2 regions of the Thalassolituus sp. UBA6592 genome follow, and region 2 is predicted to be linked to the other one. Evidence: predicted binding sites of a transcription regulator. Region 2 holds the regulator's gene; the other holds the start of a gene.
The links. The regulator FNR, encoded in region 2, switches genes on or off when oxygen is low (the NO sensors DNR and NnrR bind a similar motif). The targets are predictions, from matches to a motif close to TTGATNTANATCAA.
Positions count from the first base shown of each region.

Region 1: yiaY (L-threonine dehydrogenase) is a predicted target of FNR. The motif match lies at 2,981-2,994, and genes of this name have one in related genera.

Region 1 is NZ_DJIO01000067.1:50,130-58,319, reverse strand. Features, by position in the region: gene B2Z72_RS06500 (anion permease) at 34-1,506, opposite strand; gene yiaY (L-threonine dehydrogenase) at 1,690-2,841, opposite strand; gene eutB (ethanolamine ammonia-lyase subunit EutB) at 3,285-5,516, opposite strand; gene B2Z72_RS06485 (ethanolamine ammonia-lyase reactivating factor EutA) at 5,575-7,083, opposite strand; gene B2Z72_RS06480 (DUF1513 domain-containing protein) at 7,707-8,190, shown strand, end outside.
Region 2 is NZ_DJIO01000038.1:19,324-27,513, reverse strand. Features, by position in the region: gene B2Z72_RS03385 (hypothetical protein) at 1-185, shown strand, start outside; gene ttcA (tRNA 2-thiocytidine(32) synthetase TtcA) at 244-1,095, opposite strand; gene B2Z72_RS03375 (methyl-accepting chemotaxis protein) at 1,312-3,318, shown strand; gene B2Z72_RS03370 (hypothetical protein) at 3,448-3,945, opposite strand; gene fnr (fumarate/nitrate reduction transcriptional regulator Fnr) at 4,147-4,914, opposite strand; gene B2Z72_RS03360 (sulfite exporter TauE/SafE family protein) at 5,013-5,675, opposite strand; gene ccoS (cbb3-type cytochrome oxidase assembly protein CcoS) at 5,679-5,888, opposite strand; gene B2Z72_RS03350 (heavy metal translocating P-type ATPase) at 5,901-8,190, opposite strand, start outside.

The DNA.
Region 1 (8,190 bases), on a different contig from region 2:
CAGCGTCTGCTCTTTATTTATGAAAAGAACCACTTACCAGTAACCAAGAATGCTCCACCAGATACCGCCAACAAAGGTCCAGATAATCAGGTTGGCGACACTCATAATAAAGCCCATCTTCCACCAGTCACCCATGGAGACAAAACCGGAGCCGAAAATAATAGGCGAAGTACCGGTCGCGTAATGAGTAAGTGACATCATCAGTGATGAAGCACCAGCCATTAGCAGGGCGAGGAACATAGGTGGTGCACCTAAGGCCAGTCCGGCCGCATAAAAAGCACCGAACATGGCGGTGATATGTGCAGTGGTACTGGCAAAGAAATAATGCGCATAGAAATACACCGCAACCAGAATCAGCACGGACAATTCCCAGCCCAGTCCGAAATGAGAGATATTGTTTTCCACCACGCCGGAGAACCAGGAAATCAGCCCGAGTTTATTCAGGAAGGTGGCCATCATCACCAGTGCCGAGAACCAGACAACGGTATCCCAGGCGGAGCGTTCTGCCAGCACATCTTTCCAGGTTAATACACCAGAAACCAGCAGAATCGATAAGCCCAGAAATGCCACCGCAGTGGTGTGCACCGCCAGGGCGCTGCCAAAAATCATGGCAGGAATGCCGGCCCAAAGAATCAGTAACAGCGCAAATACGCCGATCATTACTTTTTCGCCGTAATTCATCGGCCCCATGCCGTTCAGCTGTTCATGGGCAAAACTGCGGGCATCCGGGGTTTTGGTAATTTCCGGGCGATAAACCATGTAAATAATCAGCGGCATCAGGGCAATACACACCAGACCCGGGAGTAACGCCGCCAGTGCCCAGGTGCCCCAGCTGATGCTGATATCCAGCCCGGTGGCATCGGCAATCAGCTTAACTACCAGAGGGTTGGGTGCAGTGGCGGTAATAAACATCGCCGAGGTAATCGGATTGCTGTGGTAATTTACCAGTGCCAGATAATGGCCGATTTTTTTCTGTGTGCCTTCTTCCGGTGTGGAGCCAAAACTGCCGGCAATGGATTTCATAATCGGGTGAATAATGCCGCCACCACGGGCGGTGTTGCTTGGAGTCACTGGTGCCAGAACCAGTTCGGATAAAGCCAGTGCATAGCCAACCCCTAACGTACGGTTACCGAACCAGGCAATAAAGTGATAGCCCACACGGTTACCGAGGCCGGTTTTAATCAGACCACGGGAAATCATAATGGCAATACCGATCAGCCAAATCAGTGAATTGGAAAAACCACTGAGGGCATCGGCGATGGCGCCTTTCGGACTGTCATTGGTTACGCCGGTAATAGCAACCGCTGTAATCGCTACCATGGCCACAGCACCAATCGGCATGACTTTACCAATAATGGCGGCGATGGTACCTACGAACAGTGCCAGCAAATGCCAGGCTGAGGCTGATACGCCTTCCGGTACCGGAATAACGAACCAGATCATCAGAGTGATGGCGAGACTGACAAGCGCCGGAATTAATTTAAAATCACCACTGTGGTGTTGCATGAGTACTCCTTACAGCCTCTGTATCTGAGCACAGTTCCGGCCAGTTTATTTTTCGGTCGTTCGGGTGCTCTGGTCGTGTATTCAAAAGCACCATTAACATGTCTTTCTTCCACATTTAAAAAAGCGCGCATAATGCGCGCCTTTTTATATGTGTATCTGCCTGTTACACGCATTGGTTGCGCATTACATAGCGCTTTTGAAGATTTCGCACACCTGTTCAAAGGTTGGCTGGATCGGGTTGGTTACACCACAGGCATCTTTCATGGCGTTTTCTGCCAGAGTCGGGATGTCTTCTTCCTTCATACCCAGCTGAGCAACACCGGCCGGAATATCAACATCGGCTGCCAGAGTGCGGATAGCGTCGATGCAGACGGCCGCTGCGTCGTCAGCAGATTTACCCGCCACATCACAACCCATAGCTTTGGCCACATCGCCCAGGCGCTCTGCTGCAACCTGTGCATTAAAAGTCTGTACATGAGGCAGCAGAATGGCGTTACAGACACCGTGTGGCAGATCGTAAAAACCGCCCAGCTGGTGCGCCATGGCGTGCACGTAACCCAGAGAAGCATTGTTGAACGCCATACCGGCAAGAAATTCGGCATAAGCCATTTTCTCGCGCGCTTCGGCATTGCTGCCTTCTTTTACCGCGGTGCGCAGGTTGTTGCTGATCAGGGTCACGGCCTGCAGCGCACAGGCATCGGTGATCGGCGTTGCTGCGGTGGATACGTAGGCTTCAATAGCGTGGGTCAGTGCATCCATACCGGTAGCCGCAGTCAGTGACGGTGGCATACCCAGCATCAGGTCAGAGTCATTAACCGACAGCACTGGCGTGGTGTGCTTATCAACGATGGCCATTTTCACGTGACGGCTGTCATCGGTGATGATGCAGAAACGCGTCATCTCACTGGCGGTACCGGCGGTGGTGTTAATGGCAACCAGAGGCAGCTGAGGCTTGGCCGATTGATCGACACCTTCATAATCGGTAATTGCACCACCGTTAGTGGCGACCAGAGCAATGGCTTTGGCACAGTCGTGGGGTGAACCACCACCGAGAGAAATAACAAAGTCACACTCATTTTCTTTCAACACTTTCAGGCCGTGTTCAACGTTGGTGACATTCGGGTTCGGTTTAACTTCATCATAAACAACAGAGGTCACCCCATGCTTGGACAGCAGTTCTGCGACCTGACCTACGACGCCAAGTTTGACCAGTGGCGCATCTGTCACAATCAGTGCTTTTTTCCAGCCGTAGGATTCAACAGCGGTTGCCGCGTCTTTCAGGCAGCCGCTGCCCATCAGGTTAATTGCCGGAATATAAAAAGTACTTGCAGCCATGTGAGGGTTCTCCATGAAAATCAGAATGAATGTCCTCGTCAGGCATCGTTAGACAGAGCACAGATAAACGGAGCATTGTCAGACAGAAGATTGCCAAACCGGACATGGCTAAAGTAGCGCCGGAAGGTACCTGTACCTCTTGATGTGCGGCAAGGTTTTAAACGACTGATTGTGTGCAGGCAGATTATTTTGCAAATAATCGTAAATATTTTTTTATTGTTGCGTAATTTGAGCAAGACAGTTTAAGGGGTATTGGTAATAACACGTAATGGCCTGACCATTGGTTCGCACAATTATAAACAGTACGCATAGGCATAAAACGACAATGGCGATCAAAATCTGACAGGATGATGACAGCCTGAATAGCTGCAGAAAAACAGCGGGAAAAGAAAAGCCCCGCGCAACACGGATGTTGTCACGCGGGGTTACAGCTTGCGGATTTTTTACGCCGCAGATTGTTTCAGTTTTGCTTCAAGACGGTTACCGGCGGCACCGAAGCTGAGAATCTGCATGGCTTTTTCTGCAATAACAGCTCCGGCTTCCAGCGGCGGCAGGCCACCGCTGTAAATATTAGAAATGACCGTGTATTCCCAGCGGATATCGGCGTTGCCGCTGAAAGCCGCAGCTTCTGTTTTATCTGCAGCGGATACCTGATAGGCAAAATACGCCGACAGACTGCGCGACGCCTGGGCGTCCCCTCCGGGGCGCTCACCAATCAGCAGAATCACCAGCCGGGTATTCAGCGCTTCACCAATGGGTTCACACAGCTTGACCCGGCCGTAAGGGACGACCGTGGTCATGCCGGTTTTGTAGTCGCGACTGGCCAGACCGTCATTGAGGACCGGAATCAGCAGAGGAATATTGTGATGGACAGCTTCGGCACTCAGGCCGTCGGAGATCACAATTTGCACATCGGTGTTTTCGTTCTGCAGTGATGCCAGACTGTCGGCACTTAAATGCGAGCCCAGTTCCGGATTGCTGAGATGTTCATGCTTATCGCTGGCCTCTGTTGCCAGCCAGCGTTGCGGCCCGATGGCGGATAATAATTCACGGTCGAGATCGGCATAAATGGCTTCCCGCGCGATCGCCTGGTTAGAGCGCAGTGTGCGCGTGACCTCATCGGTTGGGCGCGGTCCGGCGTTATCAAAACCGTAGGCGGCAGGAACGGATTCCAGCAGGCGTTGATAATCCAGCTCTGACTGGCAGAACTGCTGCGGTTTGCCCCAGTTCGGACCGCGTTGAATCAGGCCTTCATCATCACGCTGAAAAATACCACGCGACAGCGCCCATTGGAGATATTCCGGCGCGGGTTCCAGTTCATAGGTTTCGCGCATGGTCTGATCGTCATGGCCGCTGGTATCGAAATACGCCAGCATGCGGTCGTTGCCGAGATATACATCCATAAAGAAATTGGCGCCGGCGGCGGTCAGCAGCTCGGTTGCCATCTGCTGACCTTCGGCAGTGATCTGTGAATGCAGGGTAAAACAGGGCGCCATGCCCATCGGCAGTCCCATCATTTTTCCCATGAAATGATCCTGCAGACAGGAGTAGGTCATTTCAAAGTTATCGACGTGGGTTTCCGGGCCAATAAAGCCGGTGACGTTATTCACCATAAACGGCGAATAGCGGCGCGCCAGGCCGTAACACAGCGCCTCGCAGGTGGTCATGTCGATGCCGTCGTGTTTGTTGTACGTCAGCTCGCTGCCCTGGCCCGTTTCGAAGTACATCATATTTTCTGCGCCTTCTGCCTGCAGCGGACCGTGTTCGCGCATGGTGTTGTAGGCGTGGTCGAGCAGCTCTACGGTTACGTCGAATTCTTCGGTTAATGTGCGCTCTGTACCTGCCAGGCTCTGGAACATAATCTCAACCGGAGCCCCCTGCTCTAAGCAGGCGAGCTGCGTTTTAATATGTGACAGCACGCAGATCTGGGTTGGCGCTCCGGTATCACGGCGGATTTTATCCAGGTGATGCAGGGTGGCACTGATGTTCTCGACGGTATCAATGGCCGGGTTTAATCCCAGCAGGGCATCGCCGGCGCCCATGGATAATCCGGTGTAGGCCAGCATGGTGATGCCGGATAAATTATCGGTAGGATGATTGGGCTGCAGCCGCGATGACAGGGTGCCGCTTAAACCGACCCGGGTACGGGCTTTGGCCGAGGCGCCTTTTTTCAGGCGTTTGGCCAGCAGAATTAACTCGTGTACGTCCAGCAGTTTGGTCAGCGCCGAGACCATAACGCCAGTCATGGCTCTGCCCATGGCACGGATTTCGTCGCCTTTGCTGGCCAGCAGGTGGTTTTTTAACTGGCCCAGTGTCAGGTCTTTTATGGATGAAAATTTCTCCGGATCGATATCGTAATTAACGCGCATGATGTCGTCGATCCGGCCACGGTTGTCTGTTAATGGCATATCGTACAGCTGCTGCAGGGTCAGACCGGAAAGCAGTTTACGTGCAGCTTCGCGTTCAACTTCATCCGTCGCGGCAAGGCCCGCAATACGTTCACCTGCTTTGCTGATATCGGCGGCACCGAGCAGGTGCTTTAAATTGCGGAACGGGTAGCTTGCGCCCATTAGTTCGATAGTGAGTAAGTCGCTGGTGCGTAATTCAATAGCGGAGTCCGCTGCCGTGGTAACCACGGGCAGTGCGATGTCACTGATGGGGCTGAGCGCTTTCATACCGATCTCCCTGCGAATGTCTGATTTATGTTTATGCGTTATCGGGTCGTATTCATGGTTAATTCATGCCGAAAAAAGACACCGGCACGATATGCTGATATGGCTTTCCTATCTGCACGAAGCGGGCATCGCGCAGCGGTACTTCGTCGATCACGTACAGGCAGCGATTTTCTTTTCCCCAGTCGGTAATGTACTGACCAAGAGCCTTGCCCAGATTCGAATCCATTAATAAAACCAGCGGCTGAGTCAGCGGATAGCGGGCTTCATCCAGAGCGTTGCGGATCGTGTGTGCCAGGGTTTTGATCCCTTGCGGCAGGATATCCCGGCTGTCTTCGATACTGATGCAGGCGCCGCTGACCGAGCTCATCGCCAGGCGGACAGCACGGTGCCAGCCATCCGCTTCTGTGTTGGCCGGCAAACGGGAAATGATTGGCAGATCATTGAGCGGCAGACGTCCGGGGTCAGACAGATAGAGGCTGCTGCCGGACACATCACAGCTGTGCAGTGTGAGCCCCATGACGGTGGCACGCCCCGCGTGCTCCGGTTGGTGCCGTAAATCGGCGGCCAGCAAAGGCGAGGCGATAATTCCCTGTGCCAGAACCACACCAAGATCACCGTAGCAGGTCTGCGCTGGCCACTCACCGGTACGTTCATGTTGGTAAATAATTTCACCGACACCGCCGGAAAACGTTATCAGAGGGTGGGTGCCGGCATTGGCCGCTGGTGTAAAAGGCATCTGTAATAAGCTTTTATGCAACGGCGAGCGCTGAAAAAAACTCATATCGCCAAGGGCAATAAATTCCAGCGCGGTGACGTAAAAATTCACTACGGCGTCTACTTCATCTGTGTTCAGCGTGTCGCCCGGTTGTTTTTCACAACCGAGATATTGCAGCAGTAATGAGCCGAATGAGGAAAATGACAGCAGCGTATAGGTGCCCGGCACAAAGGTCAGATGGCGGGCACCGATATAAAAGCAGCCACAGTCAAATACCTGCCCGTTTAATCCCTGAGCCGGATTCGTTGTACCGCCGCCGATATCCAGATTGATCAGTGCCCGCGTGCTGTGGTGGCGGCTTAATGTGGCGCAGCTGCCCATAAACGCCAGCCAGGATTCGAGTCCGGGGTCGTCGGCGGTTGCAATCAGACTGTTGCCCAGACGGCGACTGATCATATCCGTCAGCAGCTGCACATTTTCACTGCGCGCGGCCAGACCAGTAATCAGGGCAGCACCGGCCACCTGTATGTCTGGCTGACCAGGAGCTGCGTCTGAACGCCAGTCAGCGGCGCTCAGCCATTCATCCAGCAGCGCGTTAATGCGCGATTCGTCGAGCAGCTCGGCCATGGTAAAGGGCGTAAATACCGGCTCACTCTGCAGCAGCATACGCGGTTCGCTGAAGCCCATGCGACCATCCAGACTGTGGCGGCCAACGCGCACTTCCGCCAACATCATGCTGCTGGTGGTGGAGCCAAAATCCAGACCGAGCAGACGCAGGGTATCCTGCGGGTGGGTGTTCTCCTGCCGAATTGTGTTCTCCTGTACTGGCGCTGCGCTGGCTGTATCTGTCATTGAGTCTGTCATGGCTATCGGTTGGAGAATTTGGTACCCAAATCTGAAATAAAAATTCCTGAAGAGAATATTCAAGATGTGCGCCATGCTGAGTCCAGGCTCAGTGTCTTTTTGTAAGGGTTAGATAGCTGAAGATAGATAAGCGGCTGATTTCTCGTTGGTTTTTGGTGAAACCGGACGTTGTGAACAGCGCCCCCAGGCAGTGCAAAGCCCGGGGGCGCCGCTTGTGCTGCCAGAAAGGAAGGCAGCACAGGAATCAAAACAGGGCAGGATCAGATTCGATCAATACCATAGGGAAGCAGATGTTGCTGTGGCGCGGTCCGCTGAGGCGTTTTTATCCCTGAATCAGACAGTTGCCCGCTCTTTCCGTCAGACTCGTTGACCTCTGACAAGAGCAGGTGTTGAGCATCGCCCGACGATGCCGGACAATCGTTTCAGGTTTTAAAGTTAAGGATGGTCTGTGAAAAATACTTCCCTGGCGGATATCCGCCGGCGCTTGTTTCTGAAGCGTTCGGCATTACTTGCTTCCGCTGCGCTGTTGCCAATGTCAGTTCAGGCCCGAACCCGCAGTACAGATCTGCTGCTGGGGGGGAGGTCGTTTTAAGCGTTCCCTTGAGTCGCCAATGGAGTATGTGCTGTCTGTGGTGAATCCTCATAAAGACAGTATTCAGACCATTAAGACAGATTTCTTTCCCCACGGTTTTGCCTTCTCGCCCAGACGTAAAACGCTGGTGTACAGTTTTGAAAAAATCGGTAATGGCGCTGCCCTGCTTGATCTGGACGCTATGGAAGTGGTGCAGACTATTCCTCCGGTTAAGCAGCGTCAGTTCTATGGTCATGGTGCCTGTAGCCGCGACGATCAGTATCTGTTTTCGACGGAGACTTCGCCGGATGGTAAGGGGGCAATTGGTATTCGCGATCCGAAAACCCTGGCGTATCTGGGCGATTTTCCGACTTATGGCGATAACCCACATGAGTGCCGTTTGATTGAAAATGATTCGGTATTGATGGTTACCAATGGCGGTGGAACCAGAAGCAGCGGTGTGGCCGGATCCCTGTGTTATATCGACGTAAAAACACAGAAATTACTGGAGCAGGCAGAAATGC
Region 2 (8,190 bases):
AACTGATGAGCGATTACGAAGTAAAATTCGATATGCCGCAGGCAACGCTTGGGCAGGATGCCTGTATGCTGTCAGCCATCGGCGAAGACGTCACCAGTGAGCGCCGTTATCGCTTCGATTTTGTGCTGAAAGGTCCGGGGGATTATAAGCTCGGGGTCACCCACCTGCTGGAAGGTGGGTTGTAGTGAATAGTGCAGTGTCTGTAGCGGGCTTTAGTGGGTTTTAGTAGGCTCAGCCCGATGGTTAATCGAGCTGAACAACATCCAGACGGGTAAACAGATGGGATTTTTCCTGTTTATCCTGCAGGGTTTCAAAGTCGAACAGTTCGCGGTCACCGAGTTGTGACGGTGCCACATTGCACACCGCGGCGAAGATATTCTCACTGCGTCCTGGCTGTTCTTTCTCCCACTGCGCCAGCATCATCTTGATATTCTGACGTTGCAGATTGTCCTGCGAACCACACAGGTTACAGGGGATGATCGGAAATTCCCGTGCCGCTGCAAATTTCTCGATGTCTTTCTCTTTGCAATAGGCCAGCGGGCGGATCAGTACATGCTTCTGGTCATCGCTCAGCAGCTTAGGTGGCATGGCTTTCAGCTTGCCGCCATGGAACATGTTCAGAAACAGGGTTTCGATGATGTCGTCACGGTGGTGGCCAAGCGCAATCTTGTTGGCGCCGATACTTTCGGCAAAGCCATACAGAGTGCCACGGCGCAGGCGTGAGCACAGGCCACAGGTGGTTTTGCCTTCCGGAACGATCTCTTTCACTACACTGTATGTATCTTTTTCAACAATGTGGTATTCAATGCCCAGTTTACTCAGATACTCCGGCAGGATATGTTCCGGAAAGCCGGGTTGCTTCTGATCCATGTTCACTGCGACCAGCTCAAAGTTGACCGGTGCGCTTTTCTGCAGACTCATCAGAATATCGAGCATGGTGTAGGAGTCCTTTCCGCCGGAAAGACACACCATTACCTTATCGCCTTCTTCTATCATGCGATAATCTTCGATAGCTTTACCCACGTTACGGCGCAGGCGTTTCTGCAGTTTGTTGAATTCGGTGCGCTCTTTACGTGCGCCAGGATCTTCAGTCATAACTCGTCCGGATTTGCCAGCCAGTGGGCGGCAGTGAAACAAGCCGCGCATTCTACCCAAGAAAAGCCAGAACGTCAGTAGCGTCGCAGACTGGGCTGGGGTTAATGCCAATTACGACTAACCTGACACCCCACTAAAGCCTGATACTAATAAGCAATTTGTCAGCCGGATTCATGTACTAAGCTTGTGGTAATTCAATCAACGCCAGGTAGCGATATGGCATGGTTTTCATCAAAGGCGAAGAAAGAGACCGCAGAGGCAAGTACCCCGGTCAAAGTCTGCAGCGTCAAAAGTGATCAGATTTCCACAGAGACTCTGAAAGTTCTGGATTTTGGCAACAAGAGGGCACCACTCGTTGTGGCTTTTGTTTCGCCGTCGCTGAATTTCAGCTCGGTAATGAGCAAAATCCGCGGTGCAATGCCATTCGCCGATAATGTGATTGGTGTAATGACCGCCGGCGAACTGAGCTCCTGTAATGCTTCTCTCTATCACGCAGCAGACGGCGACTGGGACAATATTGTTATTCAGAGCTTCAGTACTGACATTATCGCTCAAGCGACGGTGGCAACCGTTCCCCTGCACAGCGAAGATATCCGCTCAGGTAATCTGAAACTTACCAGTGCGCAGCGTATTGAAAAAATCACGGCAGAGATCAAGCAGGTCTCGGTACCTTTCCCGGTGAACTACCAGGATACGCTGGCGCTGACGTTCTTTGATGGTCTGTCGGCCAGCGAAAACTTTTTTATGCAGGCGCTCTACGCCAGTGGTCAGTTTCCCTGTTATTTCATCGGTGGTTCCGCCGGCGGCAAGCTGGATTTTAAACAGGCGTTGGTGGATGGTGGCCAGGGTGTGGTGGAAAATAAAGCCGTTGTGGTTTTTCTTAAGCTGCAGCCGGATATCCGTTACGGCATCATGAAATCGCATAACTTTAAGCGAACCAATACGTCCTTCATCGTCGCCGATGCCGATGTGAACACCCGCACAGTGCGTTCGGTAATCCGCAAAGCGGACTTCCGCATTGTGCCGATCGTTGAAGCCTTGTGCGACGAGCTGCATTGTACAGCGGATAAATTGCAGGAAAAACTGGGTAAGAAATCATTTGCTGTGGATGTTGATGGCGAATTGTTTATCCGTTCGATCGCGGCCATTAATGTAGACGAAAAGAGCATTAATTTCTTCTGCGACCTGGATTTCGGTGATGAGCTTATTCTCGCTGAGCCATCCGGTTTCGTTGATTCGACGGTTGAAGCCTACCAGAAAATGATGAAAGGCAAACCGGCTAAGCCGCTGGCGCTGCTCGCCAACGACTGCATTCTGCGTCGCCTGAATAATGCTGAAAATCTGAACGGACTGGACAGTCTGAAAGATGTGCCAACAGCGGGCTTCTCAACATTTGGTGAACTGCTTGGTTTGCACATGAATCAGACGCTGACCGCGGTGTCGTTTTTCCGTGTAGCGGATATGTCGTCCTTCTCAGATGCTTATGCTGATAATTTCCCGATACGCTATGCCGGTTTCCGCGAATACTTTCTGCGCCTTAAAATTAAGCGCAGTGAACTGATTCTGAAGTTGCAGAACACCCTGATGGATTACTTCGGTGAATACCGGAATATGTTGCAAAACATCATTATGAATTTCGATCAGGTATCCGGTTATGCAAATCAGACCGGTACGGTGTTGAAAGATATTCAGTCACGGTTTGGAACCTTCTCTGCGGATATTGAAAACCAGACCAAAGACCGTCATCAGTTGCACGATACGGTCAACAAGCTGAAAGACAGCTCTGAGGAAGTGCTGAAAATTCTCAGTGTGATCTCAGGGATTGCCGAGCAGACCAACCTGTTGGCACTTAACGCTGCCATTGAAGCTGCGCGGGCAGGGGATGCGGGTCGTGGTTTTGCTGTGGTGGCAGATGAAGTGCGTCAACTGTCGCATACCACCCAGGATAGTCTCAATAAAACCGAGAAAACCATTACCGGTGTTACCGACTCTACCGCGGCCATTCAGTTTGCCATTACTGAAACTGAAAACTTCCTCAATGCGATTCTGGAAAGCAGCGGGACTCTCAGTTCGGAACTGGAGAATCTGTTAACGTCGTCGATTTCCGCCGGTCAGCAGATCCGTGAAAACCACACCAGTATCAGCTCGGTTATGGAAGCGCTGCAGCGTATGGATTCTGATGTGGAAGTGGTCGAAAAAATGAAGACCATGGGTAAAAGCTGATCCCTTTGCCGGGCGGCTGCTGACAGTCGGTGAATGGTCAGCGGCTGTCAGAGCGGACAGAAAAACGGGCGGGCACTTTCAGTGCATCCGCCCGTTTTTATTTATATGGTTTTCGGGTATTTCAATTTTTCAGGCGGCTTCTTCGCAATCGGCTGCAAGCTCGCGATAGCGTTCACAGAACTCTTTGGTCGAAACATCGCTTTTCGGGTGGTAAAAACGCTTCCAGCACAGGGCAAAATCCTCTGCTGTTGCATTGCTTGGTAATTTGAAATCTTTGTTGCGGGCGTAAATAAACCAGGCGATGGCAGTGGCGTAGGACAGATTGGTGGTCAGTTCTGCATGGGGCTGATTGAGAAAGTCATGCTGGCTTGCCAATCCCCGTACCGTACTGGCCAGTTCCGGACTGTGTACCAGATAATCATCCCAAACGTGGCGATGCGTCAGCGCCTGAATCTGATAAATTCCCAGTCCACGCTGGCCGTCAGTGCGCAGGTGAGCGCCCAGCTTTGATTCCTGAGCGGCGGTGGCCAACAGCAACTGAGCTGCTCCGGGTGTCGAAACACCGATACGTTGCAGCGTTGGTTCAATAACCCAGCGCAGCAGCTCTTTTGCACATATTCCCATCATTTCCTCCCCTGGGCCAAAAGGGCCAACAGGTCATATTACTGACAGCTTAGAACAGAAAAACCGCCTTGTGTCGCTTTTCTACCAATGGATCAGGGCACTGGCGTCATTTTTTGCTCTGTCTTCGGGAAGTTGCATTTCCCATACCAGTTTACAGACATAAAAAAACCGGTCAGAGACCGGTTCTTATGGAGAAGAAGCGAATTATTCGTCTTCTTTAAATTCACATTCCTGAGTTTCGTTCAGGCCTGCCAGTTCATACAGAGTATCGGGATCCTGCAGAATGACTTCTTTACCCTGAGTTTCAATCAGGCCGTTCTTCTGGAAGCGGGTAAACACACGACTGATCGTTTCCACCGCCAGGCCGAGATAATTACTGATATCAACGCGGGACATCGGCAGACGGAACTGAGTCGCAGAGAAACCACGGCGCTGATAGCGCAGAGAAATATCCAGCAGGAAGGATGCTACGCGCTCTTCCGCATTTTTCTTACTCAGCAGCAGCATCATGTTCTGGTCATGACGGATTTCAGTACCCATGGTACGCATCAGCTGTTTGCGCAGATCCGGCAGATCGTCAGCCAGGCTTTCCAGCTGAGTCAGCGGAATTTCACACACCGTGGTGGTTTCCAGTGCTTTAGCGGTCAGCGGGTAGTTGCCATTGTCATAGCCGGCCAGACCAACCAGTTCAGACGCCAGGTGAAACCCTGTGATCTGCTCTTCGCCATTGCTGGCCAGCGTGTAGGTTTTCAGCGCGCCGGTGCGTACAGCAAATACGGATTGGAAGTCTTCACCCTGCTGGAACAACAACTGACCTTTCTGAATAGGGCGTCCACGACGGATGATGTCGTCCAGACGCTCCATATCGGAATCATTCAGAGACAGAGGCAGGCAAAGTGCATTCAGTGAGCAGGTCTGGCAGTGTGGCTGGGTGCCCCGTAGTGGTGCATGAGCGGCTGTCGTCGGTTTCATAGCAAGTTCCCGTTAATGACCTTACTGTCAATAAGGATTACAAAGACTAAAAGTGGGGCTCATATTCTGCCTCATAGACAAATCTGTCAAGGGCTCTGTCAGTGCTGAAACCACACGCTCCAGCCGGTCCACAGGCCGTAAACGATCAGCATAAGGCCAGCAAAACGGCGCACATGGGTGTTAGCTGAAAGACCACTGATCATGCTGCCGGCCAGTGTTGTAGCGAACAGTGCAGGCAGGGTACCGGCGCCAAATGCCAGCATGGATAATGGCCCCATCAAAGGGTCACCATTGGCGGCTACCCAGCTCAGTGTGCTATAGACGAGACCGCACGGAAGCCAGCCCCAGAGCATCCCCAGTAACAGCTGATCGCTGCTTTTTTCCGATTGCATAAAGCGCACAGTCAGCGGCTGCAGACGTTTCCATAACAGGTTACCCACCTGTTCAAAACGGGTGAGCAGCATCGACCAGCGGGCCACATAGAGACCCATCAGAATCAGCATAATGGCTGCGACAGAGCGCAGAACCAGCATGAGAATATGATTCTGCTGCGCCAGCCATAAACCGGCGAAAGAAACGATCAGGCCGGCAATGGCATAACTGAATATCCGGCCGCTATTAAATAGCAGAGATGCGCGGATGCGGTGCTCGCCGGCGCGGGCGCCAATGGCGGCGGAAATACCACCACACATAACCACGCAATGGCTGGAACCGAAAACACCGAGCAGAAAGGCAGTCAGCAGAGAGAGAGGTTCAGTCATAACTCAGTCAGGCAGTTTGTCAGTGGATTCTGAATCCGCTTTTTTCAGCTCGCTGTCCTGGCGGGTAGGGAGATCATCGTCATCGAACAGAATGCGGTGTGCCGGAGAGTCCATATCATCGAACTGACCGCTTTTCACTGCCCAGAAAAATACCGCAACGGCGATACCAATCAGCAGAATAGAAAGCGGAACCAGCGCGTAAATAATATCCATAAACGAAAAGACCTATACCTGAGAATCATCGCGTGCACCCGGCAGGCGGGTGAGCCGCAGAGCATTGGTCACTACCAGCAGTGAACTGAGTGACATGCCAATGGCAGCTGCCCAGGGCGGAATATAGCCTGCGGCAGCAACCGGCAGAGCGATCAGATTGTACAGTAAAGCCCAGCCGATGTTCTGCATGATTATGCGGCGGGTTTTAGCGGCACCATCGATGGCAGCCAGCAGGGTTTCCAGCCGGCCATTGGTGAGCATGGCGTCAGCGTTGGTTTTGGCCAGATCTGAGGCTTCGTTCACTGCCAGGGCGATATCAGCTCCGGCCAGCACAGGAACGTCGTTAATGCCGTCGCCGACCATCATCACGATTTCCCCTTGCTGCTGCCATTGGCGTACCGCTGCAAGTTTCTCTTCCGGCGAAACACCACGACGGACATCATCAATGCCCAGTTGTTGCGCCAGGCGCGGACCTGCTTCACCCGGGTCGCCGGTTAGTAACGAAACCTGAATACCGCGGTCCATAAGGCCATCAATCAGCCGGTCGGCTTGACGCCGTACGCTGTCATCAAGGCGGAACCAGCCCAAAGGCTGTTCATCATTAGCCAGCAGCAGCCACTGCCCGCTGGCACGGCGATCTGGTTCTGCCGGTGTATTCTCTGGCCAGGCAAAGTCAGCGTGACCGAGGCGCAGCGATTGTGATTGCCATAAACCAATGATGCCTTTGCCGGGAATTTGTTCGACCTGACTCACATCGGCGCAATCAGCACGACGGAAGGCACGGGCGATGGGGTGAGTAGAATGACGCTCAAGCCCTGCAGCGAGGGATTCCAGCTGCTCTTTGCCGATGTCCGCCAGAGGAATAACGTCTTCCAGTGTCAGGCGTCCCTGGGTCAGGGTACCGGTTTTATCGAACACCACGCGGTTCACCTTGTTCAGTACTTCCAGCACGTGGCCCTTACTGATCAGCAGGCCGCGTTCGCGCAACGTGGCGGTGGCGGCGGTGAGTGCGGTTGGCGTTGCCAGCGACAGCGCGCAGGGGCAGGTAACAACCAGCACACTGAGCGCAATAAAGAAGGCATCGGCATTGCCGGCCAGCCACCAGTAGCTGAATACAGAAACCGATACGATCAGCACCGCCAGTACAAAGCGGCTGGCGACCGTGTCAGCGATTAAAGCAATGCGTGGCTTTTCCTGCTGCGCACGGTCCATCAGACGCATAATGGTCGACAGCTGGGCTTCGGCCCCGGTGGCAGTCACTTTCATCAGCAGTGGGCTTTCCACATTGAACGTACCGCCAATCAGCTGGCTGCCATTTTCCTTACGGATCGGCAGGTATTCGCCGGTGAGGGCGGCTTCATCAACGGAGCTGCGGCCTTCCAGCACCACACCATCGGCGGGAATGGCGTGGCCGGGTTTCAGGCGCAGAATATCGCCAACACGGATGTCTTCGCTGGCGATTACCTCTTCACTGCCGTCTTCAGCTACTTTCAGCGCCACGTTGGGCAGCAGAGTCATCAGATTGTTGCCGGCTTTACCCATGCGGTGGCGGGCGCGCATTTCCAGAAAGCGGCCGAGCAGCAGGAAAAAGGTGAACATGCAGACCGAGTCGAAGTACACCTCTTTGCCATGATTCATGGTGCTCCAGATGCTGGCGCAGAAGGCGAGGAAAATCGCCAGCGATACCGGCACGTCCATGGTCAGATGGCGGGTGCGCAGATCGCGGAGCGCCGCCTGAAAAAACGGGAAAGCGCCATACAGCACGACTGGCAACGTCAGTACCAGCGACGCCATGCGCATAAAGAATTCGTATTGATCCGCCATCCCGACATAAAGTGGTACAGCGATCATCATCACCTGCATCATGCCGATGCCGGCGACGGCCAAACGACGGATCGCCTGCTTACCTTCGCGTGAGCGCTGTTCTTCCTGCTCGGTGGCAGAAAAAGGAGAGGCTTTATAGCCCAGCCGGTAAATGGCTTCGGCAATGCTGGAGACGGCAATACGGTCGTACTGCCAGCGCACCACCAGACGGTGGTTGGACAGGTTCAATACTGCCTGCTCAACGCCGGGCAGCTGATTCACCCGGTGTTCGATCAGCCAGGCACAGGCGGCACAACTGATGCCGTCAATAATGAAGGTGGCTTCTGCCAGATCAGCGTTTTCACCCTGATTGCGCGCCACAAATCTGCGTTGCAGGGCGTCGCTGTCGTACAGAGTCAGGGATTCGCGGGCGGTGAGGTCACTGTCTTCGAATTCTGCCGGTGTCAGTTCCGGCAATTCGGTACGGTGTTTGTAATAG